Regions from separate parts of the Aneurinibacillus sp. UBA3580 genome, predicted to be linked through region 2. Evidence: riboswitches for the same ligand, from Rfam matches in the RefSeq annotation. Region 2 holds a riboswitch; each other region holds the start of a gene.
The links. A riboswitch is a leader RNA that binds a small molecule or an ion and turns the genes downstream of it on or off. The one in region 2 is predicted to bind S-adenosylmethionine.

Region 1 (10,934 bases), on a different contig from region 2:
TGCGATAATATTTTTTAACCATTTATACTTTTTAGAAAAAATAAGGACCGCCTTCATCACGGCGGTCCTCGCTGCTTTATTATTACAAAAATCTCCGATGGCACTTTTTTCCGTCATACGTAAACAAAACACGCCGGTCTTCGATCCTTGTCTCCATATGCACTGACTTGCCCCATAACTTATAAATATACGGCAGCGTTTTCTCTAGATACTTTACGTCTAATTCCATGCCCTCATACTGATGGAACAAGTACATCTCTCCATTGCCCAGGTAATCACCGTCCTGAACAAGAAGGTATGGAAATCCTCCGTTAACCCGACTCGTCACCAGTTGGTCGCGCACGACCTCCCACGCTTTATCCGTAATCGTCCAATCGTTGCCCTGGCGGCCGAATACATACATATCCAGTTTATCCACCAGGTCTTTCGTCAAATAATTGCGGATGAAAGAAATATCGCTGTCCAGTTCGCGTACCTCGAAGATTTTCTCCCGCCCTTTGCCCGGTTTGCGTCCAAAACGCTCCTGCTCTTCCTTCGTCGGGTTGTTCCAGCGTTCTTCGATGTCCTCAAAAATTTTCAAGCCGAGGTAGTAGGGGTTGATGCTGGTGGTAGACGGCTGAACGACTCCGGCATTCAGTTTGGCGTATTCAATCGTCTCGTCTTCCGTCAAATCCATCTCCCGCAGGATACGCTGATGCCAATACGAAGCCCAGCCCTCGTTCATAATCTTCGTCTCAATCTGCGGCCAGAAATATAGCATTTCTTCGCGCATAATCGTCAGTACGTCACGCTGCCAGTTCTCCAGACGGGGACTGAATTCTTCGATGAACAGCAGCAGGTCTTTTTCAGGATCGGGCGGGAAGCGTTCTGTCCGTTTCTTCGCTTCTTCTTCTGCGGACTCCCTGCGCTTCCGCTCTTCCTCATCCAGCAGCCACAGATCGCCATACGGATGCTTACCATGAGCGGCAAGCGCGCTCCTCGCCTGCTCCGGATCTTCCGCCCAGCTGAAATGGCGGCGGATCAAGCTTGGATCAATGTGCTCCTGAATCGCCAATATCGCATCCAGAAATTCTTCCACTGTCTCTTTTCCGTACTGCATTTCATACTGACGCAGCCTTTCCGCCGTCGCAGCCATGCTTTCTACCATATCCCGGTTCGTCCGGCTGAACCGGACATTATTTTTGAAGAAATCGCAATGCGCCAGTACGTGCGCCACGATTAATTTGTTTTGAATCAGCGAGTTACCGTCCAACAGAAACGCGTAGCATGGATTTGAATTAATGACCAGCTCATAAATCTTGCTTAGTCCCAAATCATACTGCAATTTCATCCGATGAAACGATTTACCGAAACTCCAGTGCGAGAAACGGGTCGGCATGCCGTATGCACCGAATGTATAGATGATATCCGCCGGGCAGATTTCATAGCGCATCGGGTAGAAATCAAGCCCGAATCCTTTGGCGATCTCGGTAATCTCGTCAACCGCCCGCTCCAGTTGTCGCATCTCTTCTCCTGTCATGTTGTAGCCGCCTCCTTCGCGAAGAAGGTCGTTAATGCTTTGTAGACCTCTCCTTTTTCGCGGACGATGCAATATTTGAATTTCGGATCTTTAATATGTTTATATGCAGACATTAATGTAGAATGACGGTTGTACTGGTTTACTTCAGTGTAGCCGAACATATTGCTTATGCTCATCAATTCTTTTACCAGCTTCACACAGCGATCGTTATCTGAGGTCAGGTTGTCACCGTCCGAAATATGAAAAGGATAAATGTTATACAGCGAAGGCGGATACCGCTGATCGATAATTTCAAGCGCTTTGCGATAGGCGGAAGAACAGATGGTACCGCCGCTCTCCCCTTTGGAGAAAAAGGCTTCTTCCGTCACTTCTTTCGCTTCCGTATGATGCGCAATAAAGGCAATGTTGACTTTCTCGTATCTTGTACGCAGAAAACGAACCATCCAGAAGAAGAAGCTACGTGCCACGTATTTCTCCAGCGCCCCCATCGAGCCACTTGTATCCATCATCGCGATAATAACCGCGTTAGAATGCGGTTGGACAATTTCTTCCCATGTTTTGAAACGCAGATCTTCGTTTGTAATGTTTTTGATGCCTTTGTGACCTGCAAGCCCATTTCGGCGCAGTGCTTCAAGTATCGTACGCTTCTTGTCAATGTTGCCCATTAATCCTTTTTTGCGGATGTCGTTGAACCGAATGTCGGTGATGACTACATCGTCCTCCTGCTTCTGCTGGAGGTTGGGCAGCTCCATTTCAGAGAACAGCATTTCTTCCAACTCTTCGACCGAGATTTCAGCTTCATAATAATCTTCGCCGGCTTGATCGCCCGCGCCCTGTCCTTTGCCGGGCCCCTGACCAGGCTCTCCTTCTTTGGCGATGACATCGCCCACTTTGGAATCTCCGTTCCCTTGACCGACATGCTTGCTTTTGTTGTAGTTATACCGAATACGGTACTCATCAAGAGAACGGATCGGAATCTTCACTACATCTCGTCCGTTCGACATAATGATATTTTCTTCACTGACAAGGTCGGGAAGGTTCTTGCGAATCGCTTCCCGAACCTTTTCCTGATGACGCTGCTGGTCCTGATGGCCTTTACGGTGCAGCGACCAGTCTTCCCGCGAGATAATAAACGGTGGTTCATGTTTCATGCGGCTTCCCCCTTTTTCACCGCTTACCGGTTCAAAAGGCTACCCACATAACGCAAAAGTTCATTTGCGCAAATTGGGCAGTATCCGTGCTCGTCGATCAGACGCGCGGTAACTTCGTTGACCTTCTTGAGCTGGATTTCGTCCGGCGTTTTGGTGGACGTCGTAATCTTCACCACGTCTTTCAAGTCGGCAAACAATTTCTTTTCGATGGCTTCGCGCAGACGTTCATGGCTGTTGTAGTCAAAACGTTTGCCTTTGCGTGCGTAAGCCGAAATACGAATAAGGATTTCTTCGCGGAATGCTTTTTTCGCATTCTCGGAGATGCCAATCTGCTCCTCGATCGAGCGCATAAGTTTTTCGTCTGCATCCATTTCTTCGCCGGTAATGGGGTCGCGCACTTTTGTTTTATTGCAGTACGACTCCACATTGTCGAGGTAGTTATCCATGAGCGTTTTTGCGGATTCTTCGTATGAGTAGACAAAGGCTTTTTGCACTTCCTTCTTGGCCAGCTCATCGTACTCTTTGCGTGCGACATTGATAAAAGTAAGATATCGTTCTTTGTCTTCCTTCGTAATGGTAGGTGACTGGTCCAATCCATCCTTAAGGGCACGCAGAATGTCAAGCGCATTGATGCATTCGGTATCGCGGCGGATAAGCGCACTGGAGATACGGTTAATGACATAGCGCGGGTCGATGCCGGACATCCCTTCATCAGCGAACTCATTTTGCAATTCCTTAATGTCCGATTCTTTGAATCCCTCCACAGCGTCCCCATTATACAGACGCAATTTCTTAAGCAGGTCAACGCCTTGTTTTTTAGAATCTTTCAAACGTGTAAGAATCGAGAAGATTGCGGCGGCGCGCAGCGAATGCGGAGCGATATGCACATGACCGAGATCGCTTTGCTTAATCAATTTGGCATAAATTTTCTCCTCATCGGAAACTCGCAAATTGTACGGAATACGCATGACAATCATCCGCGATTGTAGAGCTTCATTCTTCCTGTTGCTGATGAATGTTCTGTACTCGGACTCGTTCGTATGTGCGACGATGAGTTCGTCGGCTGAGATCAGCGCGAAGCGACCGGCTTTGAAGTTCCCTTCCTGCGTCAGCGACAGAAGGTTCCAGAGGAATTTCTCATCACACTTCAGCATCTCCTGGAATTCCATTAAGCCGCGGTTTGCCTTATTCAGCTCACCGTCGAAACGGTACGCGCGAGGATCAGATTCAGATCCATACTGCGTAATCGTCGAGAAGTCGATGCTGCCGGTAAGGTCGGCGATGTCCTGCGACTTCGGATCGGAGGGACTGAACGTTCCAATGCCGCGCCGTTTGGCTTCCGAGAAGACGATCCGTTCGACCGGCATATCCTCAATCCGTCCGCCATACTCTGTGTCTAGGCGCATCTGATTGTAGGGCGATAGATTGCCTTCGATAATAATGCCCAGCTCTTTCTCAATGTCCGGACGCAATTCATTAGGAATCAAGTGCAGGGGGTCTTCATGCATCGGACAACCTTTAATGGCGTACACGGCCCCCTGTTCGGTGCGTGTAAACTGCTCAAGGCCTCTTTTCAGCATGGTGACAATAGTGGACTTACCGCCGCTGACCGGTCCCATCAACAGCAGGATGCGTTTTCTTACATCGAGGCGCATGGCGGCGGAATGGAAATACTCTTCTACCAGTTTCTCGATTGCACGGTCCAATCCGTAAATTTCTCGGCTGAAAAACTTATAGCTCTTGCTTCCATCCTCATTATGTTCAATCCCGGCATGCTTGATCATGTTATACACCCGGGAATGTGCGGTCTGGGCAACGTGCGGATTTTTCCTAACAATCTCAAGGTACTCGGCGAATGTCCCTTCCCAAACTAGCTGTTCTTCGCGTGTACGGTATTCTGCAATCCGCTTCAGGATATCCATCGGGCACTCCTCTCCTTTTCTTCGTTCAGAATGGTCAGTCAGGGATGCGTTTTTACTATCCTATTCCACACATGCAGGTGACATGCTAAATATCTGCCTGCTTTAGCGCCCAAGACGCTTACGCAATCAGATGAGAAGAGAAGGAAAGCGATAGAAAGCAAAGGAGAAGACTAAAACATAAGATTTTTCTGTAAAAATAGGGCTGAGATGCGCATATAGCTCACCTCAGCCCTATTTTTATGTCTTTATTTCTCGTATGTAGCCCCGTGCATTACTTCATAAATTTCCAACTGCGAGCCGGTGGCCGGATTGTTATCGGAGGAATGTGCATGTGCCTGACGGAAGCTTTCGCTTTCGGTCCACGCTTTGAACGACTCTTCGCTATCCCATTTCGTGTACACGATTTGCTTGTCCCCTTCTTTTGCGCTTAAAAACTGGAACTCCAGACAGCCAGGAACATTGCGCATACGCTCCGCGCTTTTGGCAAACATTTCTCCCATGCGGCCTTTCATCGCGGCCGGAACATGCAGTACATTCATGACAACGTACATGGTGAGCCCACCTCCATAAAATATCAATCCCTTTCACTATAGCAAATCCATCTGTGCTTTTCCAATTGCAAGCGTACAAACTTTGTCAAGATTACCGTGTTTCCATATGTTCCAATAGTTAAAATATGAGGTATAATAAAGTGAAAAGTACTCTTGGGAGAGGAGACATAGAAAATGGCAATTATTTTAGGAGTTACATTCCTGGTGCTTGGCGCAATTTTCACGGCTGGATATAATGAAGACAAGACTTGGGGTCTATAAATCAGCAAAAAACCACCATGGCATCTCAGCCGCAACCCCGACATGAAAATCGTGGGAAGGGCGGCGCTGACTTTTGGGGTACGAAGGGAAAGAGAGAAGAGAACGAGAGGATGATTGCAATGGGGAAAAAGGCGAACGCCTTTTTCCCCCCTGGATCTTATTTCCTCTTCCCTTTCCTTCTTTTCTCATGATTTTCACAGAAAAAGGCAAAGAGCGAATGGCTCTTTGCCTTTTTTGTCTTCCATATCATTAGAATACAGGAATAACCGCGCCTTTGTACTTCTCATCGATAAATTTCTTCACATCTTCGGATTTCAGTACTTCAATCAGCTTTTTGATTTCTTCACGGTTTTCGTCGCCTTCTTTAACGGCTACGATGTTCGCGAATGTCTTCGCCGCATCGGAATCTTTCTTCTCTACCGCGAGCGCCTGGTCGAATGTCAGACCACCTTCCATCGCGTAGTTTCCGTTTATAACTGCGTAGTCGACTTCGTTAATCGCGCGCGGCAGCATAGATGCCTGCATTTCTTTAATTTGGATGTTATGCGGATTTTCTACGATATCCTGCTTGGACAGGCTGTTCAGCTCTTTGCCCGGTGTCAGCTTAATCCAACCTTTGGACTCGATCAGTTTGAGTGCGCGCGCACCGTTCGACACATCGTCCGGAATAGCGATAACTGCGCCGTTCTTCGGCTCGGCCGCTTTTTCTTTACCAGGATACAGGCCCATCGGCTCTAAGTGGATGCCGTCTAATGCCTTAATGTGTGTGTTGTGCTTTTTGTTAAACTCATCAAGATACGGAACCGTTTGGAAGTAGTTCGCGTCAATTTGCTTTTCTTCAAGTGCAGTATTCGGAAGCACATAATCATCGAATACTTTTACTTCCATTTCTACGCCCTGCTCTTTCAATTTATCTTTTACATGTTCAAGAATTTCCGCATGTGGAACGGCGCTTGCTCCTACAACAATTTTCTTTGTTTCCTGCTTCTGATCACTACCGTCAGCTTTTTGGTCACTGTTATTGCCACCGCCTCCGCATGCTGCAAGTACACCAACAGTAAGCAGCAGAATCATTGCTACGATCCACTTTTTCATCATCTGTTCCCCCTCTTCACTACCAATTATCTTTTTATTTACTCGTGTGTCTAATCAAGTTGCTATTTGCACCACGTATGCGGGCCCTGCATACGTAATACAAAAAACCCTCTCCGGCAGACCAGAGAGGGTTTATTTCACATTTATACCACACTCTTATCTGTCAGGATAGAATATCCTGCTGGAATTGGCACAGCATTCTCCGTAACACGGAAAATCCGCTGCCGGGCTTCATCGGGCCAGTCCCTCCACCTCTCTCGATAAGCGAGATGCATATTTAGTTGCACTGAAAATTATATTACGCATCTTTTAAATACTTGTCAATTATTTTTTTAATAAAAGATATATTGTCAATCGCAAGAAAAAATTCCCGTACGATTGACAAGCTGATCATGCAGCTCTTTCAGCGTCCCATGCGCATCAACATGGTGCTGCGGTACACCTCGATCAATTTTGTAGTCTTCGACCAAAAATGTTTTCAATCCAACTTCTGCAGCCACCATATCCTGCTGCATATCGTTGCCGATCATAATTGCGTTTTCCGGTTTGATGCCGATACGCTCACAGATTTCCAGGAAGTATTTCGGATTGGGCTTGCAATAGTGTGACGTCTCAAAAATAGTAACATGCTCAAAGTCATTCTCTAGCAAACCGGCCCACTTCATACGCTCCCGAATGGCTATCCCCGGAAATACCGGATTCGTAGCAACAACCAGCCTGTAGCCCTGTTTTTTCGCTTCTTCTACTACTTTCAGCGCGTATGGATGCGGTTCAATATCTTCTTTCAGCAGCGGAAATTCTTCCGAATAAAATTTATCGAATAACGGCCAGATATCCCCCTGTTCCACACCGCACGCCGCAAGAAAATGTTCCCGAAAAATTTCTTCGTTTGTACGTTCCGCTCCAGCGTCTTTCATCATCTGCTTTGTCGCATTCCATACGGACTTGACCAGCAGCTCCGGATCGACGAGGTGGGCGGTATATTCCCCCAGCCGCTTCATATAACGGTTCAGAAACGCTTCCGTATCCAGCATCAGCAGCGTTCCGTCCAAATCGAAAAATATTGCTTTCTTTGCCATACAAAGCTCCCCTTCTTTCATCGTCTTATCTCCTGCTTTATCTTCTATTTCATACCGGGATATCCAATTTGCCTTAGCGCTTCATACAGTACAATCGCAGCGGTATTGGACAGGTTCAGCGATCGGGTTGCGTCTCCCATTGGAATTCGAATGATTTGCTCGGGATACTGCGAGAGGATATCCTGGGGAATACCCGTCGTTTCCTTACCGAAAACAAAAAAATCACCATCCCTGTACTTTACTTCGGAATGGTATTTGTTACCGCTCGTTTCGATAAAGAAAAAACGACCGTCCGAATGCTTTGCCGCAAAGTCAGCAAAAGACTGGTAATATGTAATGTCCACCGCGTGCCAGTAATCAAGCCCTGCCCGTTTTAAATACCGGTCATCTGTCGAGAATCCGAGCGGTTCAATCAAATGGAGCTTCGTACGGGTTGCGGCACACGTCCGGGCCACATTGCCCGTATTGGCCGGAATTAACGGCTCATGCAGCACGATATTCAACGCCATTCACTTGTTCACCTCATGTTTTATCATAGCACAAAAATGCCAATCAACATACATGAACAGCCATTCAAACTATACCGAAGCAAGCTCCACAGAGCATCGTCCGGCTCCGTCCCTTATAAAATATGAAAAAATCGATATTGAATGTTCGGTGTATAAGCGGTTGAATCACGATAGTCCCAGTACCGGTGACGGCTATTCGTCGTATGCGCGTTAACAAGCGGCATACCGCGGCCATCTTTAGCCACAACAATGGTGGAGTGCTGCCACCGTCCATCACCGTCAAAATCATAACAGATGACATCCCCAAGCGATAGCTGATCCGCACTCGATTTCGTCTCCGTTCTAATACGCCCCTTCTCCAAATACCAGCGAAAGCTATGAGCCACGGCCCAGCTAAAGCTCCAGAGTGCCGATGGACTGTTTCCGCCTCGATACCACCAGCCATTCGACCGGCTACCCGTCACCTGTAGAGGAATACCGCCCGCATACAGGCACTGGGAGATAAAATTCGTACAGTCTACATCAAAATGACGGAACTGCGGATTATAGTCATTCCACCACGCTTCCGCATACCGGATAGCCTGCAGACGATTATATGAATAGTTCTGATCTGTTTTCGTTTGCCGCTTGTCTTCAGCTTCTGTATTTTCATACTGATGAAAAACAGGGATGGCTGCTTCATGCGGAATTTTCTCTTCATGCACCACCAACCATTTATCCTGCGGGCGATGTAGAATCACACGCATCTGCATCTCTTTCTCCTGCTCATGCCACCTTCTTTCAAGTTGATAGGCGTACCATTCCCTCGCCTCAATCCGAACGACAACCTCATCTTCCATTTCTCTTTCTACCTGCAGGGTATGAATTTGCACTTTGCTTTTTATCGGACGTGCATTTCGTTGGTTCAACTGCTCCCAGCGGAAAGTGCTGTACCTTTTTACCCGCTTCGCCTGCTCCGCGCTTACACAATCGAAGAAATCATCTGTTTCTACAACCAATCCTTTCGTCCGGCACTCTAAATATTTCTCAAGTGCACTTCTCCAGGTTGTCATTATGCTTCCCCTTTCCGCAATCCAATGATTTCAAAATATGTATATGCGTCCGTAGAGCACGAATTCCCTGTAGCTTTCCTATACTTTCCCCCGTAAAAATAAAAGGGATGGCTGCACTTCGTATTAGAAGCGCCGTCATCCCTTCTTCTCTGTATATTCTTATGTCAAACCGACTTCCGATCGTTCCAACACACCTTCAAGCTGCAGTAAATGTTCTTTAATGTCCAATCCCCCGCCGTAACCGACCAGTGCGCCGTTCGAGCCGATAACCCGGTGGCAAGGAACGAAGATGGACAGCGGATTCTTATTGTTAGCTCCCCCTATGGCACGCACCGCTTTGGCTGCGTTAATTGCAAGAGCGATATCTTTATAGGATTTAGTTTCACCGTAAGGAATTTGCCGGAGCTGATTCCATACAAGCTTTTGAAACGGGGTGCCATATACGTCAAGAGGAAGGGTAAATTCCCGGCGCTCCCCTGCAAAATACTCGTCCAATTGTTCCGTCGCTTTGAGAAAGACCTCAGGTGCGTAGGTAATGTTCTCCGTATGGAGCCATTTTTTCGCCCACCGCATTAACGAGAGTTTCGTCGCATCTCCTTCGCCGAATTCCACCCAACATACCCCCGTGTCTGTTGCGGCCAACGTAATCGGCCCGAGCCGGCTTTGATATACGGTATAAAAAACTTCCGACTTCACCCAATCCCTCCCTTTTGCATCTTCTTATCATCTTACATCGGGCAAAAAGAAGAAATCCAGTATAATCATTCGACATTTTCCCGGCTTAGGAGCGCCTTTTCGATTTCTTGCCGGACCGTTTCTTCTTTTTCTCGGGTTTTCGCCTTTTTTAAAGCCAGAATGGCTTCATCACCGCCAATTCTCCCCAGCGCCCAGGCCGCCGTGCTTCTCAGCGCCGGTCTTTCGTCTTCTGTCAACACACGAATGATGTCCGGCACAGCACTTTTGTCTTTAAAGTGCGCAAGCGCCAGAATCGCGTTTCGCTGAATTGGCTTTTTGCCCCGCCAGGCACCGGAGGTACGTCCAAATGTGGATGCAAACTGCTTCTTGCTGATAGTGAGCAACGGTTTAAGCAGCGGCTTGGCCGCTTCCGGGTCCGGTGTAAATTCCGGATGATGCGTAAAATTGAGTTTCCGGTTTTTCGGGCAAACCTGCTGGCACGTATCACAACCGTACAGACGATTCCCGATAGCCGGCCGGAATTCTTCGGGAATTTCATCTTTCAACTGGGTCAAGAACGCAACACAGCGCTGGGAATTAAGCTGTCCTCCCTGCACAATCGCTCCTGTCGGACAGAAATCAATACAGAGCGTACAATCTCCACAATCTTCTATCACGGGCTGATCGGGTGGAAACGGAGCGCTCGTCAGCATTTCACCCAGGTATACCCATGAGCCAAATTCCGGGGTAATCAGCGATGTATTCTTACCGACCCATCCCAGTCCCGCGCGTTCTGCAACGGCGCGATCCGACAGCGCCCCGGTATCAACCATGATTTCTGTTCGGATACCGGGCACTTTCTCATGAAGGAATTGTTCCAGCTTCTTCAATCGGTCACGCAGTACGTGGTGATAGTCTTCCCCCCAGGACACACGCGCCATAATCCCCCGATAATTCCCTTGCTCTGACTTCGGCGGGGATTCCATGCGGGACGGGTAAGCCAAAGCAATCGCGATAATGGATTTTACTTCTGGCAGGGTATGCTCCGGATGCGCCCTTTTTTCGATGTCTTTCTCTTCGAAGCCTGACTCGTAGCCGAGTTCACGATGCTTATATAACC
Region 2 (12,158 bases):
GCCTCGCTCAGTATACCTTTTGCCGTTGTGCCATCCGGCATCGGCATGTTGTTGTAAATGGAGAACCCCTGTGTATAGGTCTTATGCGCACCCGCGATAATATACAGCATGCTGAGCGTCGCCAGCAAATCCGGAATGCGGATTTTCACAATAAGAAATGCGTTGACCAGTCCGATAACGACACCAAGCAGCAGCGGAATGACAATAACCAGCACGAGCGGCATCTGATACCATACCATAAGTGACGCCGTTACTACGGTTGTCAGCGAAACAGTAGAGCCGACGGATAAATCGAACCCGTCCACAATTAATGAAAACGTAACGCCGATGGCTACCAGAGTTACAATAGAAATGTAGCGCAGAATGTCTGTAATGTTATCATACGTTAAGAAATTCGGGTTTACGATACTAAAAAATACAATGACTGCAATAATGACAAAGATAGCTCCGTACCTATATGAAAAATCCAGTACTTTATTTTTCTTCATGGCTTTCTCCCCCGCTCGCATACAGTAAGATGTTCTCTGATGTTACTTCGCTGCCGGTTAACTCCTTCACAATCCGACCGTCGCACATAACTAATACACGGTCGGAGATACCGATGATTTCGGAAATCTCGCAGGAAAGATACACAATCCCCTTTCCTGCCTGCACAAGGCGGCCAATTAATGTAAAAATGTCTCGTTTCGCACCGATGTCGACCCCTTTTGTCGGCTCATCAAACAAGAACACATCGGCCTCCGTCGCCAGCCATTTGCCGATAACGACTTTCTGCTGGTTGCCGCCGCTTAAATAACCGACCGCTTCTTCCTCATCCGGTGTCTTGATCCCCAGTTCACGGATCATATGCTGCGCGTGTTCCTTCTCTTCACGGCGGCGGATAAATCCGCCTGCGGTAAATTTCTTCAGGATAGGCAGCGTTAAGTTGCTTCGCACGCTTTCCTCAACCAGAATTCCTTCCTTGCGCCGCTCCTCGGGCACGAGGACCATTCCGGCCCGGACCGCATCCCGCGGCTCGCGCAGCTGTACACTCCGTCCACCCAGCACAATTTCCCCGCCTTCCATCACATCCGCGCCGAACAGCAGACGGGACAGCTCCGTCTTGCCTGCACCCACCAGACCGACAATACCGACGACTTCACCACTGCGCACATGAAAATCAACGCCGCGCACTTTCACGCCCCGGCGCACGCCGCGCACCTCAAGCAGCGTTTCACCAATCCTGGCAGCAACCTTCGGGTACTCCTCCTGAAACGACTTGCCCAGCATCGCTTCAACAATATGCGGAATCTCAATCTCTTCCGTCCTTTTCGTCCACACGTGGCGCCCGTCCCGCATCACCGTGACCCGATCGCATACAGCCATGATTTCCGGCAGGCGGTGCGAGATGAAAATACAGGCCACACCACCCATCTTGAGACGCTTCATTACTTCAAATAACCGTTCCGCTTCTTCTATGCTCAGCGGAGCGGTCGGTTCATCGAAAATTACGCATTTGGCCTGCTGGGATACGGCTCTGGCAATAAGGACAATCTGTTTTTCTGAAAGGGTAAGGTTTTCCACTTTTTCCTTTACCGGAATCTCATAGCCAATGTCTCGTAGAATCGCTTCTGCTTCCCGGTACAGCGAGTTCCAGCGTATCCAGCGCGCGCCTCCCTTTCCCGGTTTCCGATCCAGCAGAATGTTCTCGCATACGGTAAGCGACGGAACGAGCGCCGTATCCACCTCCTGATATACGCAGTGGATCCCCGCTTCCTTCGCGTCAGCCGGGCTTGCGATGGCAAGCGTCCGCCCGTCTAATTGAATGGTTCCGCCGTCCGCCCGGTACGCGCCGGACAGAATCTTCATCAGCGTACTCTTTCCGGCTCCGTTCGCTCCGAGCAGCGCGTGAATCTCTCCGCCGCGCACGGCAAAGTCTACACGTTTAAGCGCATGCACTCCGGCGAACGATTTGTTTATATTCTGCATGCGCAGCTCTACGGCCGTCTGTGCCATACGGTTCTCCTCCATTTCTTCCTTCGTTCAGATAAAAGCCCACCGGATCGCCCGAACCGGTGGGAAAACAGCTTACTTCTTCATCCAATCAACAATGCCCTGCTGGCTTGAGCCCCAATCTTTAATATGCTTGCTCAACGTATCAGTCGTCACTTTTTCAGCAGGCAGTTGCTCTCTCGTTACGAGTACTGGCTTCAGCACAACGTTGTCCGGGGTTTTATCGCCATGCAACTTCTGGTATGCATAGCGTACTTGAACCCGGCCGATATCTTTTGGATCTACGGCCGCGGAGGCTACCCAGGGTCCCTTCGGATTTTGAATCATCTGCAAGTCCTCGTCGCTCATATCAATACCGTAGACTTTAATCTCCGTACGGCCAGCCTGTTCAATTGCCCGGGTTGCGCCTTTTGCGAATTCATCCCAGGCAGCGAATACTGCAGTAATATCGCCTTTATTCGGATACTTCTTTAACACGGCTTCCATCTGCGCCTGTGTATCTAGCGCCGTATTGGCCGTAGCCGATCCGAATGCCGCTACTTCTTTGATTCCCGGATTGTTCTTCATGAACTCCTCATACGCCACCTGGCGACGTTCCATCGGAGCAAATCCCGCTACCCAAATTTTAACGATATTCGCTTTGCCGCCACTGTCTTTCGCCAGCTTATCAAGCACGGACCTGGCCATCTCCTGATCGTCTTGCTGAAGAACAGTAACGCCCGGAACCTTTATATTAGCATCAAATACCACAACAGGAATATTTTTTGACACAGCCTTTTGAACACCATTCTGCAGCGCTTCAGGTGTGCCGTGGTCGATAAGAATGGCATCAAACTTCTGATTAATGGCTGCATCTACATTGGCCGCCATGCGCGCTAAATCTCCGTCAGACGCAAACACCGTGACCTGTCCGCCAAACTTTCCAACTTCCTCTTTCACCCCGCTTATGTATTGAGCAGAAAATGTACCGAGGTTCATCTGCATAACAAGCGCAATTCGTTTGCCTGCAAGCGATCCGGCTGCATTTGCGCCTTTCGTGCCGTTCTGCTCTCCCGTGCTTGCACTCTGCGTGCCGCATGCACTGGACACAATTGCCAGTATTGCGATCAGGAACGCAGAGAAAAGGATTTGTACTTTTTTCTTCATCTCAAAAACTCCCCTTATCATTTAAAAATTTTAGAAAGAAGATAAAAAGACAGAAGGTAGTTGTAGATGAGAAAAAGCATTCGCTTTTTTCCACCGCTAGCTCTAATCTTCTATCCCTCCATCCTTCTCTTCATATGGTTGTACAACCATATGAAAAAAGAAAACCGCCTCTCTTTGCATCTGAAAGAGAGGCGCTTCAGTTCACAGGATGCTGCCTCTCATCTCTCAGGATCTCTCCTGCAGGAAGTAGCACCTTGCCTGTACGAATACAGGCAGGTTGCCGGGCTTCATCGGGCCAGTCCCTCCGCCTTCTCTCGATGAGAACATGTTTATGACAAAAACATTATTAATACATAAAAAATATAAAAAACCTCTTCCATGTCTGAAAGAGGGTACCTGTGCATTGGCTTCACATCCTTATCTTTCAGAACATCGTCCTGTAGGAAGTAGCACCTTGCCTGTACGGATACAAGCAGGTTGCCGGGCTTCATCGGGCCTAATCCCTCCGCCTTCTCTGGATAAGTGTGTTTTATTTTCACTATTCTTAATGAAACTAATCATACCCGGATTGTATGAGAGTGTCAATTACTTTTTCAAAATTTTTCTCAACCAGTGGACTGTTTACATTTGCTTGACAAATCAAGCAAAGCGTTCTACATTTTTAGTAATGTAATCACATACGAATAACGCTTATCGAGAGATGGTTGAGGGACTGGCCCGATGAAACCCGGCAACCTGCCGCCTTATAGCGGTAAGGTGCTAACTCCTGCAGAATTCGCATTCTGAAAGATAAGGTTAAGATGATCGTCTACCCCTCTTTCAAATGCAAAGAGGGGTTTTTATTTTTATTTGATAGAAAAACCGACAGAGAGGGGAAATAGAGATGTCTTACCGCACACTTACCGAACAAGAGGCCGTTGAATACGCCCGCAAGATTCCGAGCTTGTTCCCGCAGGACGCCCGGCTTGTCAGCCGTGAAATCGGCGACGGAAATCTGAACTTCGTGTTTCATATCAAAGATGAAGGGCCGTCCGGCAAAAGCATTATTTTCAAGCAGGCGCTTCCCTATGTCCGCGTTATCGGCGATTCCTGGCCGCTTACGCTGGATCGCGCACGCATTGAAAGCGAGGCGCTGATTCTGGAAAATGAGCTGTGCCCGGGGTCCGTTCCACGGGTCTATCACTATGACACCGACTTGGCTCTTATCGTCATGGAAGACCTGTCTGATTATGAGATTATGCGCAAAGGGCTGGTGGAAAGAAAACGCTATCCGAACTTCGCAAAGCAAATCGGAACATTCCTGGCGCGTACGCTGTTCCTGACTTCAGATCTTGCGATGTCCCCGCTTGAGAAGAAGCGGAAAGCCGCTTCCTTTACCAATCCGGAATTGTGCAATATTACGGAGAATTTTGTATTTACGTACCCGTTCCTTGACGATCCGTCCAATGCGTACAATCCGCTCATCACCAATACGGTCCAGCGCATCTGGAGCAACGATGAGCTTAAGCTTGAAGTTGCCCGGCTAAAAGAAAGATTCATGACGCTCGGTCAGGCATTGCTGCACGGTGATTTACATACCGGAAGCATCATGGTGACAGAGCAAGATACGAAAGTCATCGACCCGGAGTTCGCTTATTATGGCCCCATGGGCTTCGATATCGGAGCCGTCATTGCTAACCTGCTGCTCAATTACGCGGCACATGAAGGCCATACGCCGGACCCGCAGGAGCGCGAAGCGTACCAGGCGTATCTGCTGGAGACAGTATCGGAAGTATGGCGCGTGTTTGAAACTGAATTCCGCACTTTATGGGAAGAGCAGGCGCAGGAGCCTTATGCGAAAACACCGGGATACCTGGATGCCTACCTGCTTGATGTACTGAAAGACGCCGCAGGCTACGCGGGCTGCAAAATGATGCGCCGTGTCATCGGCCTGGCGCACGTCTCAGACCTGGAGAGCATCGCCGATCCGGCGCTGCGTGCCAAAGGCGAAACGCTGGCTCTATGTATCGGACAGGAGCTTGTCCTCCAGCGCGGTACACTGAGCGGCATCGACGATGTCATTAAGCTGATCGCCGCCTCCGCCGTACAAAATTAACAGTAAGGAAAACTCGCAGGCGGTTTTCTTCGCTTACGCTTACGAATGGATGGATGACCCAGAGTCTAAATAGACGGATGGGTGACAGCCCCTTTTCTTGTTTTTGATTCCTTTCTTCTCTTTTTTGGGTTAGGCGGCTCTTCTGGCCGCCTTTTTCAGCAGATTATGGGAAGAGATCGACTACAGGATCGACTTGGACTTTTAGTACTGGAATCGGAAAAGGAAATACAACATGGTAATGTAACATAATTGTTTCACGGGAATGGGGGCCAAATCGGTCTTTATTCCCTTATTTTCAATATATTATATAAAGTTTAACTTTAAAAGTCTGGAGATGATTTTTATGAAAAAGAAGATAGGGTTAGCAAAGAAAGGTATTATTTTATTATTCATTTTTTTAGTGAGTGCCTTAGCATTTGGGTGTTCACAAGAAAGAACTACTCATCAACCGGAAACAATGAAAGATGAGAAATCATTTTATAAAGAATTGTTTTCAGCAATAAATAAGGAAGATAAGCAAGCGGTTTCTAATGCTTTAAAAGAGGATATAGAACCTAATTATGAAATGCCTGAGTATGGTACCTTATTAACTGCCGCCACAAAAGTAGGAGATCCTGAAATAATTAAACAAATTATTGAAAAGGGAGCTGACGTTAATAAAGCAGATGAAAGTGGTCAAACTCCGTTACACTGGGGTAGTCAAAAAGGAAAAACCGATGCTGTAAAAGTCCTTATAGATGCCAAAGCAGACATCAATGCTAAAAATGATAACGGCGAAACTCCACTCGCCCTCGCTAAAAGTAATAACTTCCCAGAAATTGAGAAGTTATTGAAGGATGCAGGTGCAAAGGAGTAAGAAGGTATAATATTGTATAGCAGAAAGAACGTTTATTAAATTAAAGAAAAAGGCATTCGCCTTTTTCACCATTAAAATCCTCTCCTCATCCCTTCCTCTTTTTTCCTTCGCACCATTAAAGTCAGCAGCGGCATAAGTGTCTATACCGCAAAAAATACCCTCACAGTCCATAAAGGTCTGTGCGGTTCGTTTCTTTGTTCATTTTTTCGGCATTAACGCGTTTCCTTTGCGCCTTTTCCGTCTTTTTCGTTAATGATGTATACGCAGTTATCGCCGCCGGTCGCCATGCATTGCTCCTGCTCTACCTCGGCGTTCAGCACATTCTCGAACAACGTCTTTTCACAATTGCAAGCGTATGTGTATTCTTTGGCGACGGTTGAAATCGGGCAATTCGTTTCCACAAAAATATATTTGCCGGTTTTTTCATCCTTTTTCAATTCAGCCATGTAGCCCTTTTCGTTCTGCATCTTCACAAGTGCTTCTAGCTTCTTCTCAAAGTTGCTGTCGGAAGGCACAATATCGCGGTACAAATTCTCCTGGCGCTGCTGGCGAAGCTTAAACAGCGCTTCTACCATCTGCGCTCCCTGCAGCTCTGCAATATCATTAAGGAATTCCAATGTCAAATCCTGATAATTCTTAGGGAACATATTATCGGCTTCTTCAGACAGGGAGTACACATTGGTTGGCCGGCCCATCGCCTGGCGCAGCAGGCGCGCCTGGATGAGATTATCCCGCTCCAGCGTATTCAGGTGGCGACGCACAGCCATCTCGGTAATGCCCAGTTCCTGCGCCATATCGCCCACTGTCATCGAGCCTTTCATCTTCAGCATATGCAAAATTTGATTGCGCGTAGAAGAGGATTTGTCTTTATTCATCTTCCCTCACCTTCCTCCTCTATATTGTACCCGATTTTATGAGGTAAGTAAATTTCTATACAATATAATATAAAAACTATAGTGACGATGTTATCGTTTTAGTACAACTCCTGCTTCAAATAATCACGCACACGTACCGGAAATTGTTCAAGATGGGAAAACTGGGCAGCCAACAGGGCAAATACTTCTTGTTTGTCCACACTTGTATAGTTTGTAACCAGCTTTTTGCGCATCGTAACCACTGTCTTTAGTCCGGCTGCCATCTCTTTATCAACCACTCTCTCATCCTCAAGAATATCGACGATATCTTCATAACTGCCGGGATCGCGCATAATAAAACCATCAATTAAGTAATTGCCGACATCGGCTATGGTTTCGAGCGCAATATGCAGTGCGCGCTCAAGCGCCAGCACCGTCAGCGAGTCCGCAGGCGCGCCCGCTCCCTCTTTCACTTTCGGGGCGATATCGACGAGAACTTGCTCAAGATAGGATAAATGCTCTTCGATTTTTTCCACATTGACCTGGTACATCCGTATGCTCCACTCCTATTTTCCGTTCTTTTTATTTTTTCGTTTTGATGCGATAATTGTAATCGCGAATGTTAGAATAAGCAAAGTGAAAATTGTTACACCCTGCATAATATTCTCCATTTCCATTTTGTTCACTCCTTGACCATTTCAGCCTCTCACCACAGTATACCATGACTCAAAGCAGATACATATGAACAGAAAATCGCCAGGACCGATGAGCCGCAACCCCGACATGAAAATAATGGGAAAGATGGCTGACTTTTGTGGTACGAAGGAAAAGAGAGGAAAGAATGAGGGGAGGATTTCAATGAGGAAAAAGGCGAAGGCCTTTTTCTTCCTTAGATCTTTTTTCCTCCCTCTTCTCCCTCTTTCTTCATGATTTTCACAGAAAAATGGAACACGTTTGAACGTTGCCGCCCCTGTTCAATTATCATATAATTACATTTGATAAACTTTTTACTATTGTCGGCATATACATGATGATTCCGCCCACGAAAGCATGTTAACATATGCAGTAAATACAACTCACAGGAGGCAAACACATGGCACAACACGGAGACTGGACGTTTCTGTATGATCATACGGAAGAGACAAAAACAAGATACGTAAGCTTTATGGGTGAAGAAGCCCGCCACGATATCGCAATCATTAAAACGAAAAACTTTTACGGCAAGAGTCTGGTACTCAACATTCTGACGCACCGAATGGCGATTCTCGGCCAGAAAGATCTGGATGAGCCGGGCTATTTGGAAGAAGCGTTCAACATAACAGAAGCGGAAGCGAAGGAGTTGCGGGAGTTCCTGTATTTAAGCATCTGATTCCTCTGCATAAGCTGTATACTTTAGTAGATACTATCCCTATCCTTTATTTATTCACGAAGGAGGGGATTTTTTGTTTTGGAGAAAAGCTCTGCCGGATAAGAAGGAAGAACAATTTCGCCCGCTGAAAACGGAAGAGAGCGTGATTCATACACGCTATCCGGAAGAATTCCCGGAAGGTCCGTATGGTACGGCCGCGTTCGCGCACCCGTTCCTGGGTAAAAGTTCGTGGGATACCGGAGAAAAGGCTCAGTCCGCGTTTGCGTATGAATACCGTTCGTTGCATGAAGGCATTCCACGCCAGGATCCCGGAGGACATCCGACGCACGACAACCCTGCGGAGAACGAAGAGCCTATGCTCAATGAAGTAAAAACGGGCATGACTCATGAACAAAGAGAGTAGCTGAAAAACGGGCATCCATGTCAGATTTCCTTTTCTGCCATCATGCCCGTTTTTACTCTGTTTACTCTATATGCGCAGGTTGTTTTTCCCTGTTGTCCTTCTGCTCTTTCGGCTTGCCGCGGCGGGAGCGGGGACGGCGCTTATCCCGACGTTTGCCATCCTTGCTTCGGGGCTGCTTCTCGTCCGCTTTATCTACCAGCTCTCCGTCTTCCAGCTGTTCGATTTCTTCCGTCTCTTCCAAGCGGCTTGCCTGCTTCACTTTCTTTAACAAGAAATATCCGCAGCCGAAATTGCAATATTCTATAATATATTCGTCAAAAAAGCTAATTCGTGCATCGAACGGCGCTTTGCGATTCGTATCTTCGTACAAGCCCTTCAACCGAAGCTGACCGTATCCCCAGTCGCCCACGATGTAGTCGAACTTGGCCAGAACATCACTGTACCGCTCTTTGAATGCTTCCTGGTTGAACCCGTTTTTATTTTCCTCAATCAACTCGTAGACCTGGTCCTGGACCCGTATCACTTCAGTTGCCTCCTCTCCGGCCACCGTAACACTATGGTGGCGCGCGACTCCTATTTTACCACAATTTCTTGCACGGCACACAAAATTCCCACGAAAACTCCCGCCACCTCCGGGCAACCTACAGGATAGGAGGTGGAACAATGAAAAAATTCTTCTCAGTGCTTTCCGCAGTAAGCCTTGCCGTTTCGCTCGCTGCCTGCTCTCCTGCGGCGGATAATGCCCGCACGAATCAATACCGCCCAATGAATGTCGGGCCGAATAACCCGACCGGTACCATAACGGGTTACGATAAATATCACCGTTACAACAATGCTATCGGCTACAACAATGTTGGCGATGGGCGCTACGATACGTACCGTAATGGCATTATTAAAGACCAGACGAATTATCGCCCGAGTGCTCTGCGCGATTCAAGGGACAGAATCATGCGCACACAAGGCATGAATGATCTGGGTGTCAACAATAATGGCCAGCGCATGTATGGCACAGCAGGAACGTATGGTACAACCGGACTGTATGGCACAAACGGTATGACGGGATATAACGCGCAGCAGTATTCTATTTATAAGCCGTACACCCAAAATTACAACGTAATGACACGCAGCAACCAGCCAAATATTGGCTATGCTCACCTCGGTGATAATCAGACAGCTACCGGCCGTACGTACAACGGTACGACTGTGCAGAACCGGACTGCACCGAACAACAGCACACTGTATCAAGGAAGACAGGCCAATTACGATATGGCTACACCAAACGTCTATGTCGACCGCCAGATGCTGGCTTCGGCCGTAGCCCGGGTAGCCAAGCAGGTACCTGGTGTCAAACGCACAACGGTTCTTACAACGGATAACCAGATTTTCGTCGGCTGCGATACTTCCGGCTTAAGCCCGGCTAACGCCCAGAAAACACTGGAGAAAGTGCAGAAAGGCTGCGAAAACGTATCTCCGCGTTACTACAAAGTGTACACAACAAACGACCAAAATGTAATTACAAAAGTACACAACAATGCGATGCAGATGGGTACGAAAACCGACCAGCAGTTCGAACAAATGATTGGCCACCAGGCCAATACCATGCACAAACTGTCGACGAACAACGAGTCGAACAAATCCAGTACCAGCAAGTCCGGTATGCCGATGCAAATGCATCACATGAAGAAATAACGACAAGCCCCGCCGTGTTACGCGGCAGGGCTTGCTTTCGTTATAGCGCTTTAGCAGCCGATTCAACCTGCTCGTGTGCATGATAGGAGCTGCGCACAAGCGGGCCGGATTCAACATGTTTGAAGCCGCGCTTCAACCCTTCTTCTTTCAGCTTCGCAAATTCATCCGGATGGTAAAACTTCTTAACCGGCAGGTGTTTGGGTGTCGGCTGCAAGTACTGACCGATCGTTAAAATGTCAACATCCATACGACGAAGATCATCCATCGTCGCAATAATTTCCTCTATTGTCTCCCCAACACCAATCATGATGCTCGATTTGGTCGGAACATCAGGTTGGAACTCTTTGGACTTGGACAATAATTCCAGCGTCCGGTTATACTTCGCCTTGGACCGGACACGGTCTGAAAGGCGTTCCACCGTTTCAATATTATGATTTAAGATGTCTGGTTTGGCATCCATCACAATCTTCAGCGCATCCCAGTTGCCCAGGAAATCAGGAATTAATACTTCAATACTACATAAAGGGACCCGCTTGCGAATCGCTCGAATCGTTTCAGCAAAAATTAATGCGCCGCCATCTTTCAAATCATCGCGCGCTACGGAAGTTACGACGACATGCTTAAGTCCCATCTGCTCCGTCGCTTCCGCTACGCGTTCCGGCTCAGCTAAATCAAGTTCGGTCGGCAGGCCTGTTTTGACCGCACAAAACCGGCACGCGCGCGTGCACATATCACCTAAAATCATAAAAGTGGCGGTACGGTTCGCCCAGCACTCATATATGTTCGGACAGCGCGCTTCTTCACAAACTGTGTGCAGCGTCTTGCCACGCATCATCCGCTTCAACTCTTTGAAGTTCTCGCCCGTATTCAGTTTGATTTTCAGCCACTCCGGCTTCCGTTCTGCCATGAAGCGCTCATCTCCATTCTTTTATCGTTTTCCTTCTTCCCTATTGTAAAAAAGCGCGGCCGGTAAAGCAATTCCAAACGTCTCCGCAATGGGCCATAACCTGTGCGTAAGGCTACGGTTTCCACATATAAAACCAGTTCTGCTGCGCACACTAAGGCGAAGACTTTTCATCTTGGGAGGATGTTATGTGGTACAAAGCATTACTTTTTCTTATTGTTTTAAGCCTGTTCCCGATTTCAATTCCTGCTCATGCCGCCTCTTCCGGAACATCGGAAACAGCAGCCTTATATCGGGAACGGCAACTGCTGTTTGAACACATGCAAGCCATTACCGGCATTCCGTGGTATTACCTGGCAGCGATTGATCAGTATGAGCGCAGCATCCATAAAAATCCAAAGAAGAAAGAGGCCGAAGGAAGCGCCGCTTCTTCTGCACGCAAAATTGGCATTGCCTTCACACCCGAAGTATGGTGTGGCTTTCTTAATCCTAATTCCGATGATACCAATCCGGCAAGCATCGCGTTTTTCGGCGGCCTGGGCAAAGACGGAGACGGGGACGGCAAAGCCAGTCCCGATAATGACCTCGACGCCGTTTATACGATGGCCAGCTATCTAAGCGGGTTCGGTTATACGGAGGACGACATCCGCATCGCACTGTGGAATTATTATGCCCGGGATAGAAACGTAGAAATCGTCTCTGAGCTGGCATCCCTTTACCGTTACCATAACCGTCTGCACCTGGTCGGTAGTGCGTTTCCTGTTCCGCTTCACTATAGTTACAGCTATCGCAGCACCTGGGGAGACCCGCGCGGCTGGGGAGGACGGCGTATTCATGAAGGGACGGACAT
Region 3 (6,888 bases), on a different contig from region 2:
AAATTACTGACTACGCCGATCGCCTGCTGAACGATCTGGATCAATTGACTGGCTGGCCGGAAAAGGTCAAAACGATGCAGCGCAACTGGATCGGGCGCAGCACCGGTGCCGAGGTAACGTTTGACGTGCCGGAAGCAGGCGAGAAGCTGACCGTATTTACTACCCGTCCGGATACGCTGTACGGCGTGACGTTTATGGTTCTGGCGCCGGAGCATCCGATTGTGCGCAAGCTGGTGAAAGGCAAAGAAAACGAAGCGGATGTGCTCGCATTCATCGAGAAAACGAAAAAAGAATCCGACATTATCCGGACTGCGGCCGATGCGCCGAAAGAAGGCATGTTTACCGGCGCGTATGCCCGTCATCCGCTGACCGGCCAGGATGTGCCGATCTGGATTGCCAACTATGTATTGATGGATTACGGCACAGGAGCGGTCATGGCGGTACCTGCACACGATACGCGTGACTTCGCTTTTGCACGTCAGTACAATTTGCCGATTACGCGGGTCATCGTGCCGGAAGGTGAAACATTTGATGCAAACGAGACGATGACGGAAGCGTATACGGAAGACGGAGTACTGGTGCAATCCGGTTCATTCGACGGAATGCCGAACCGTGAAGCGCTTGAGAAAATCGCAGAGCATCTAAAAGAGAATGGATTGGGTGGGGCGACCGTTTCCTACCGCCTGCGCGACTGGCTCGTATCCCGCCAGCGCTACTGGGGAGCGCCGATTCCGATAATTTACTGCGATGATTGCGGTATCGTTCCGGTGCCGAAAGAAGATTTGCCGGTGATGTTACCGGAGAATGTCGTCATTGACGGGATGAGCAACCCGTTGGCCAAGTCCGAAGAGTTTGTCAACACAACCTGCCCGTCCTGCGGTGGCCATGCACGCAGGGAGACAGATACGATGGATACGTTCATTGATTCTTCCTGGTATTACCTGCGTTTTACCGATGCGAAAAATGATGAGATCCCGTTTGATTCGGAAAAAGCGAACAAATGGCTGCCGGTAGACGAATACATCGGCGGTATCGAACATGCGATTCTGCACCTGTTGTATTCCCGTTTCTTCACCAAAGTGTTGTATGACGCGGGGATGATAAATTTCACGGAGCCGTTCAAGAGCCTGCTTACCCAGGGCATGGTACTGAAAGACGGCGCAAAAATGTCCAAATCGAAAGGCAACGTCGTCAGTCCGGACGAAATTATCGCTAAGTATGGTGCAGATACCGGACGCCTCTTTATCCTGTTCGCGGCTCCGCCGGATCGGGATCTCGAATGGAGCGACAGCGGGGTGGAGGGCAGCTATCGTTTTCTCAACCGTGTATGGCGTATGGTGGATAACCATGCCGACTTAGTGGCAACTCATCCGCAAATCAATCTGTCCGATAGTGCCGCCAAAGATTTGAACCGGACGCTACATGCTACAATTAAAAAGGTGAGCGAGGACATCGGTGAGCGCCGTCAATTCAATACGGCGATTAGCTCCATTATGGAACTCGTCAACAAAATCTATGCATACCCGAAAGATGGTGATCCCGGCATGCTGGCACACGCGGTTGAAAGCACGATTATCTTGCTTGCACCGTTCGCGCCGCATATTACCGAAGAGATGTGGCGTACCATCGGCCACGAAGACAGCGTTCATCATCAAAGCTGGCCTGCATTTGACGAGTCCGCTCTCGTGCTTGATGAAGTAGAAATCGTCGTGCAGATTAACGGTAAAGTACGCGAGAAAATGGTAATTCCAGCGAATGCGACCAAGCAGGAGATGGAAGCGATCGCGAACGAAAACGAGAAGATTAAAGAGTTGACGGCCGGAAAGACAATCCGTAAAGTCATCGCCGTTCCCGGAAAGCTCGTGAATATTGTTGTGGGATAAATGTTATAGAATTTTGATACCTTGCGTGCTATACTTTTGAAGAGCATTCAAGCTTTAAAATTTGAGATGAGAGAGTACGGAGGAGAGAGAAGATGAGAAGAGTGCAGGTTATCATAGCTTTGCTTGTGGCGATGTTGCTCGCCCTGGCAGGGTGCGGTCAGGCGACGAAAACGGAATCCGTGCAGCAGAAGGCGGAACAGGCAAGCCCGGAGAAGAAGGTTAAGGTCGGCATTACGCAGATTGCCGAGCATCCGGCGCTTGATTCGATTCGCAAAGGAATTATTGACCAGCTGGCAGAAGAAGGATTTAAAGACGGGGAGACGATGCAGCTGGAATATCTGAACGCCCAGAACGATATGAACAATGTGGCGACAATTGCCCAGCAGATGGTAGCGGACAAGAAGGATTTGATTATCCCGATTACGACGCCGTCTGCACAGGCGGTTGCCCAGCAGGCGAAGGAGATTCCGGTTGTATTCTCTGCGGTAACCGATCCGGTGGCAGCCAAGATTGTGCCGGCGCTGGATAAACCGGCGGAAAATATTACAGGCACGTCCGATGTATCTCCAATGGATAAACAGGTGCAGCTTGTGAAAGAGTTTATTCCTTCTTTGAAAAAACTTGGTGTGATCTACAACACGGGCGAGGTCAATGCCGAAGTACAGGTGGGTATGATTGAGGAAGCGGCCAAAGCGCTGGGAGTAACGGTGGAAAAAGCCGGTGTGTCCAGCTCGAACGAAGTAAAACAGCGTACCGAGTCGATTGTGGGCAAGGTGGATGCCATTCTTATTCCTGTCGACAACACGGTTGTATCTTCGTTTGAAGCGCTGCTAACCGCAGCCAAGGCGTCTAAGGTGCCAGTGTTCGCTTCCGACAGCGACACGGTAAAGCGCGGCGCAGTAGCCACCTACGGCATCGATTATTATAAGCTTGGCCGGCAAACCGGTGTAATGGCGTCCCGCGTACTGAAAGGCGAGAAGCCGGGTTCCATGCCGGTGGAAACGCTGAAAGACGTACAGTTGGTCATGAATGAAGCTGCAGCCAAGAATTTTGGATTGTCCGTCCCTGACGAATTGAAAGCGAATGCCCAGGTTGTCAAATAACCGGTGCAGATGTGAAAAGACTCCTTCCCCGTTTAGTGGAAGGAGTTTTTTTTGTCGGCGAACATCTCTTTTACTTCAAGAACATCCACATCAAATTTGCGGTGAGTCGCTTCGATTAGGTGGAGGAATACGTCCCGCGTCTCCTTATCAAGTACATGCAGACCAATACCGGTTACGCCGCCTGGTACACACACCTTGGCCTGTAGAGCTGGCAGGGAAAAACGTCCGTCTTCAAGCAGGCGCCCAAGTCCGATAATCATCTCTGTTATCAGCTTCGTCGCCTGCTCCTCCGTAAGGGTTGTTTTCGCCACCGCGCTGTCAATGAAACGCTGCAGCAGAAAACTGAAGAAGGCAGGGCCGCAGCTAACAATGTCGGAAGAGATACGGGTGTCCTGTTCTTCAATTTCAATTGGTGTGCTGATGGCAGATAACAGCGTAATCAACCTTGTACGGTCGGCATCATGGAAACGGCTTCCGAACGTCACAAGCGAAGCTCCGCTGAGCGCTGTATTGGTAATGCTTGGAATGACGCGGGCCACTTTGCAGGGGGTATAAGCCTCCAACTGCTGCACATTGACGGAGCTGGTGACAGAGAGCAGCAGTTTATCGGGGGTCAAATCATGTTGAATTTCATCCAGTACCGTTCTGTATTCAAGCGGTTTGGTGCATAAGAACAGCACGTCCGCCTCCTGTGCGACGACCGTATTTGTTCCGGTTCTAAGCGCAGTGTGTTTAGATGCGAGCGCACGCAGCTTTTCCGGCGTCCGGTTCGAGGCAATGATGTGAGCGGGCGGTACGGCGCCGGATTCAATAAAGGCTTCGATGAGAATCGTTCCCATACTTCCCGTTCCAATAAAGCCAATGTGCATCTGAATCCCCCCGGCGATTATAATTGTTTAATGTGTATGGAGAGATTGGGGAATTCAGTACACATATTTTTCCAATTGTGCTAAAATACCGATATACGGTAATTATTTGCATATATCCCGTACCATATCAACTGTTACAGTTTTGCGCGGTGGCAGGTGATAACGCTGTGCCAGCTGGTTAATTTGCTCGGTTACTTTGTTAATTTCTTCGACATTGATTTCTTCTCCATTTTTGCACTGCTCTACCGCCTTCTCGATCCAGGCTTCCCGCATGGCATCCAATTTCCGGTACAGTGTAATGTATTCAGCTTGTTTGGCTGAGTGGGCAGTAATGGCTTTATGAACGCTCATTTTTACATCCTCCTTTTTTCGTATCCATTCAGAATGTTTATATAAAAATTATAGGTAATCTGTAAAAAAACCACAAGCAAAGGGGTAAGCATAATGAGAAGTCTGCTGGTGGCCAGGAAAAAGTGGATTATTAGTAGTATATGTCTTCTCATTTTAGGTAGTAGTATTTATTTTTATAACAAGAATAACGAAACTATAGAACAGACGCTTGCCTTCACAGAGGTGAAACCGGCTATGCAGACGTCTGCGATGTCAGAGTCGGAAGTCGCCGGGCAAACAGAGCAACCGATACAGAAAGGTGAAGCCTCCTCTTCGATGACTGTCTCGATTATTGTAGATATCAAAGGTGCGGTAAAAAATCCGGGCGTCTATACACTGCCGGGGGATGCGCGTGTCTATCAGGCGATCGGCATGGCGGGAGGTCTGCTTCCGGAAGCGGATGCCAAGCAGGTGAATGGGGCCATGCCGCTTAAAGACGGAATGATGCTGTATATACCGTTGAAGGGAGAGAAGGCTCCGCAGGCGGTAACGGACGGTATGGTGGCCAGTGAAAATGGAAGCGGGATGGTTACTGCGGCGCAAGGAGATAAAGTGAATCTGAATACGGCAACGTCCGAGCAACTGCAAACGATTCCGGGAATAGGGCCGGGAAAAGCAGCGGCCATTTTGCAGTATAGAGAAGAACACGGAGCATTCAAAACGGTGGATGAGCTGACCAATGTTTCAGGTATCGGCCCAAAGACACTGGAAAAAATGAGGGGTAAAATTTTTGTTCAATAAAAATTTTCGAATTAAGTTGACAGGTCGGAATAGTGAGGCTATAATTACAAACAAGAACAGCACAGATATAACAAGCGAATTTCATAAGCAATCTCTTATCAAGAGCGGCGGAGGGACTGGCCCGAAGAAGCCCGGCAACCGGCACGAAGTGCAAGGTGCTAATTCCAGCAAAGCAGTATGCTTTGGAAGATGAGAGCGATGGTACATACCTGAGCATCCAGCCCTCTTCTTCCAAGAAGAGGGATTTTATTTTGGTTCGCAGCGCTCAAAATCTCTTAATGTTGCAGGCGTTTGCCCGCCTGAAAAATCAATGACAAGAAGGTAAGGGGAAGGGACGAGGTTAGATTCTAATGCTGAAAAAGGCGTATGCCTTTTCAACATTAGCTTGAATCTTACACATCTCAACTTCTTGCTTCCAATTTTTACAGAATAGAGGAGGAAAATTGAACATGGCAGAAGAACGCAAATTCGATTTCGAAACCGTATGCTTGCACGGAGGACAGGAAGTGGATCCGGCTACACTATCACGGGCGGTTCCGATTTACCAGACATCTTCATATGTATTCAAAGATACTGACCATGCGGCAAATCTGTTCGCGTTAAAAGAATTCGGTAATATTTATACCCGCATTATGAACCCGACTCAGGATACGTTTGAGAAGCGGATTGCGGAGCTTGAAGGCGGGGTGGGCGCGCTTGCGCTCGCATCCGGACAAGCAGCGATTACATTCTCGCTTCTTAACATCGCGCAGGCCGGGGATGAAGTGGTGGCATCTACTAACCTGTACGGCGGAACATATAACCTGTTCGCGCATACGCTTCCGAAATTCGGTCTGAAAGTGAAATTCGTGAACCCGGAGAACACAGATGAAGTTCGGGCTGCAATCACAGATAAGACAAAAGCGCTCTTTGCCGAAACGATTGGAAATCCGCGCGGGGACGTAACCGACCTGGAAACATTGGCAAACATTGCGCATGAGAATGGCATTCCGTTTATTGTGGACAATACATTCGCTACACCGTATCTTTGCCGTCCGTTTGAATTTGGCGTTGACATTGTTGTTCATTCTGCAACGAAGTTTATCGGCGGTCACGGCACTTCCATTGGCGGCGTTATTGTTGACTCCGGAAATTTCAATTGGAACAACGGCAAATTCCCGGGATTGACCGAGCCGGATCCGAGTTACCACGGTGTAGTGTATACGGAGGCGGTAGGCAATCTGGCATACATTATTAAAGCTCGTGTCCAGCTGCTTCGTGACCTGGGCGCAGCCATATCACCGTTCAACTCCTGGTTGTTCTTGCAGGGGCTGGAAACATTGCATCTGCGCATGGACCGTCATGTGGAAAATGCGAAGAAAGTGGCGCAATATCTGGAAAATCACGAGCTTGTTGAGTGGGTTAACTATGCGGGTCTTGAAAGTAACGAGTACTATGAGCGTGCGCAGAAATATCTGCCGAAAGGCGCCGGTTCCATCTTCACATTCGGTATCAAAGGCGGAGTCGAAGAAGGTAAGAAGTTTATCAACAGCCTGAAACTTCTCTCGCATCTGGCCAATGTGGGTGATGCTAAGACGCTCGTAATTCATCCGGCAAGCACAACACACCAGCAGTTGACGGAAGAGGAGCAGGCAAGTGCGGGCGTGTCTCCGGAAATGATCCGTCTTTCCATCGGCATTGAGTCTGTGGATGATATTATTGCCGATTTGGAACAGGCACTTAAAGCAAGCCAATTGACGACAGTATAATAGAAAAAGCGGTAAAAGGGGCGAGGATGGCATTTCCTCCCCCTTTTTCTGTGAAAATCAGAAAAAGAAAAGAGGGAGAAGAGGGAGGAAAAAAGATCTAATGTAGAAAAAGGCCTTCGCCTTTTTCACCATTAAAATCCTCTCCTCATTCTTT

Region 1: linked by a shared signal. The riboswitch ahead of B2899_RS16280 (MetQ/NlpA family ABC transporter substrate-binding protein) and the one ahead of B2899_RS09035 (sugar ABC transporter substrate-binding protein) in region 2 are both predicted to bind S-adenosylmethionine.
Region 3: linked by a shared signal. The riboswitch ahead of B2899_RS01990 (homocysteine synthase) and the one ahead of B2899_RS09035 (sugar ABC transporter substrate-binding protein) in region 2 are both predicted to bind S-adenosylmethionine.

The regions. Positions count from the first base shown of each region.
Region 1 covers NZ_DFMZ01000117.1:779-11,712, reverse strand. Annotated here, with positions in the region: gene B2899_RS16300 (SpoVR family protein) at 83-1,519, opposite strand; gene yhbH (sporulation protein YhbH) at 1,516-2,670, opposite strand; gene B2899_RS16290 (PrkA family serine protein kinase) at 2,694-4,592, opposite strand; gene B2899_RS16285 (antibiotic biosynthesis monooxygenase family protein) at 4,838-5,143, opposite strand; gene B2899_RS16280 (MetQ/NlpA family ABC transporter substrate-binding protein) at 5,654-6,502, opposite strand; SAM riboswitch class I at 6,653-6,766, opposite strand; gene B2899_RS16275 (HAD family hydrolase) at 6,850-7,578, opposite strand; gene trmL (tRNA (uridine(34)/cytosine(34)/5-carboxymethylaminomethyluridine(34)-2'-O)-methyltransferase TrmL) at 7,623-8,087, opposite strand; gene B2899_RS16265 (amidase domain-containing protein) at 8,201-9,139, opposite strand; gene B2899_RS16260 (methylated-DNA--[protein]-cysteine S-methyltransferase) at 9,299-9,835, opposite strand; gene queG (tRNA epoxyqueuosine(34) reductase QueG) at 9,901-10,934, opposite strand, start outside.
Region 2 covers NZ_DFMZ01000055.1:19,013-31,170, forward strand. Annotated here, with positions in the region: partial or broken gene B2899_RS09025 (ABC transporter permease) at 1-488, opposite strand, end outside; gene B2899_RS09030 (sugar ABC transporter ATP-binding protein) at 475-1,995, opposite strand; gene B2899_RS09035 (sugar ABC transporter substrate-binding protein) at 2,068-3,138, opposite strand; SAM riboswitch class I at 3,354-3,462, opposite strand; SAM riboswitch class I at 3,553-3,663, opposite strand; SAM riboswitch class I at 3,826-3,934, shown strand; gene mtnK (S-methyl-5-thioribose kinase) at 4,022-5,233, shown strand; gene B2899_RS09045 (ankyrin repeat domain-containing protein) at 5,577-6,089, shown strand; gene B2899_RS09050 (helix-turn-helix transcriptional regulator) at 6,302-6,964, opposite strand; gene B2899_RS09055 (DUF86 domain-containing protein) at 7,063-7,494, opposite strand; gene B2899_RS09060 (DUF3055 domain-containing protein) at 8,037-8,312, shown strand; gene B2899_RS09065 (hypothetical protein) at 8,386-8,715, shown strand; gene B2899_RS09070 (YutD family protein) at 8,777-9,238, opposite strand; gene B2899_RS09075 (YhcN/YlaJ family sporulation lipoprotein) at 9,379-10,404, shown strand; gene lipA (lipoyl synthase) at 10,445-11,311, opposite strand; gene B2899_RS09085 (M23 family metallopeptidase) at 11,497-12,158, shown strand, end outside.
Region 3 covers NZ_DFMZ01000009.1:27,470-34,357, forward strand. Annotated here, with positions in the region: gene leuS (leucine--tRNA ligase) at 1-1,883, shown strand, start outside; gene B2899_RS01970 (ABC transporter substrate-binding protein) at 1,976-2,986, shown strand; gene comER (late competence protein ComER) at 3,019-3,855, opposite strand; gene B2899_RS01980 (DUF2533 family protein) at 3,958-4,206, opposite strand; gene B2899_RS01985 (helix-hairpin-helix domain-containing protein) at 4,300-4,986, shown strand; SAM riboswitch class I at 5,079-5,182, shown strand; gene B2899_RS01990 (homocysteine synthase) at 5,436-6,734, shown strand.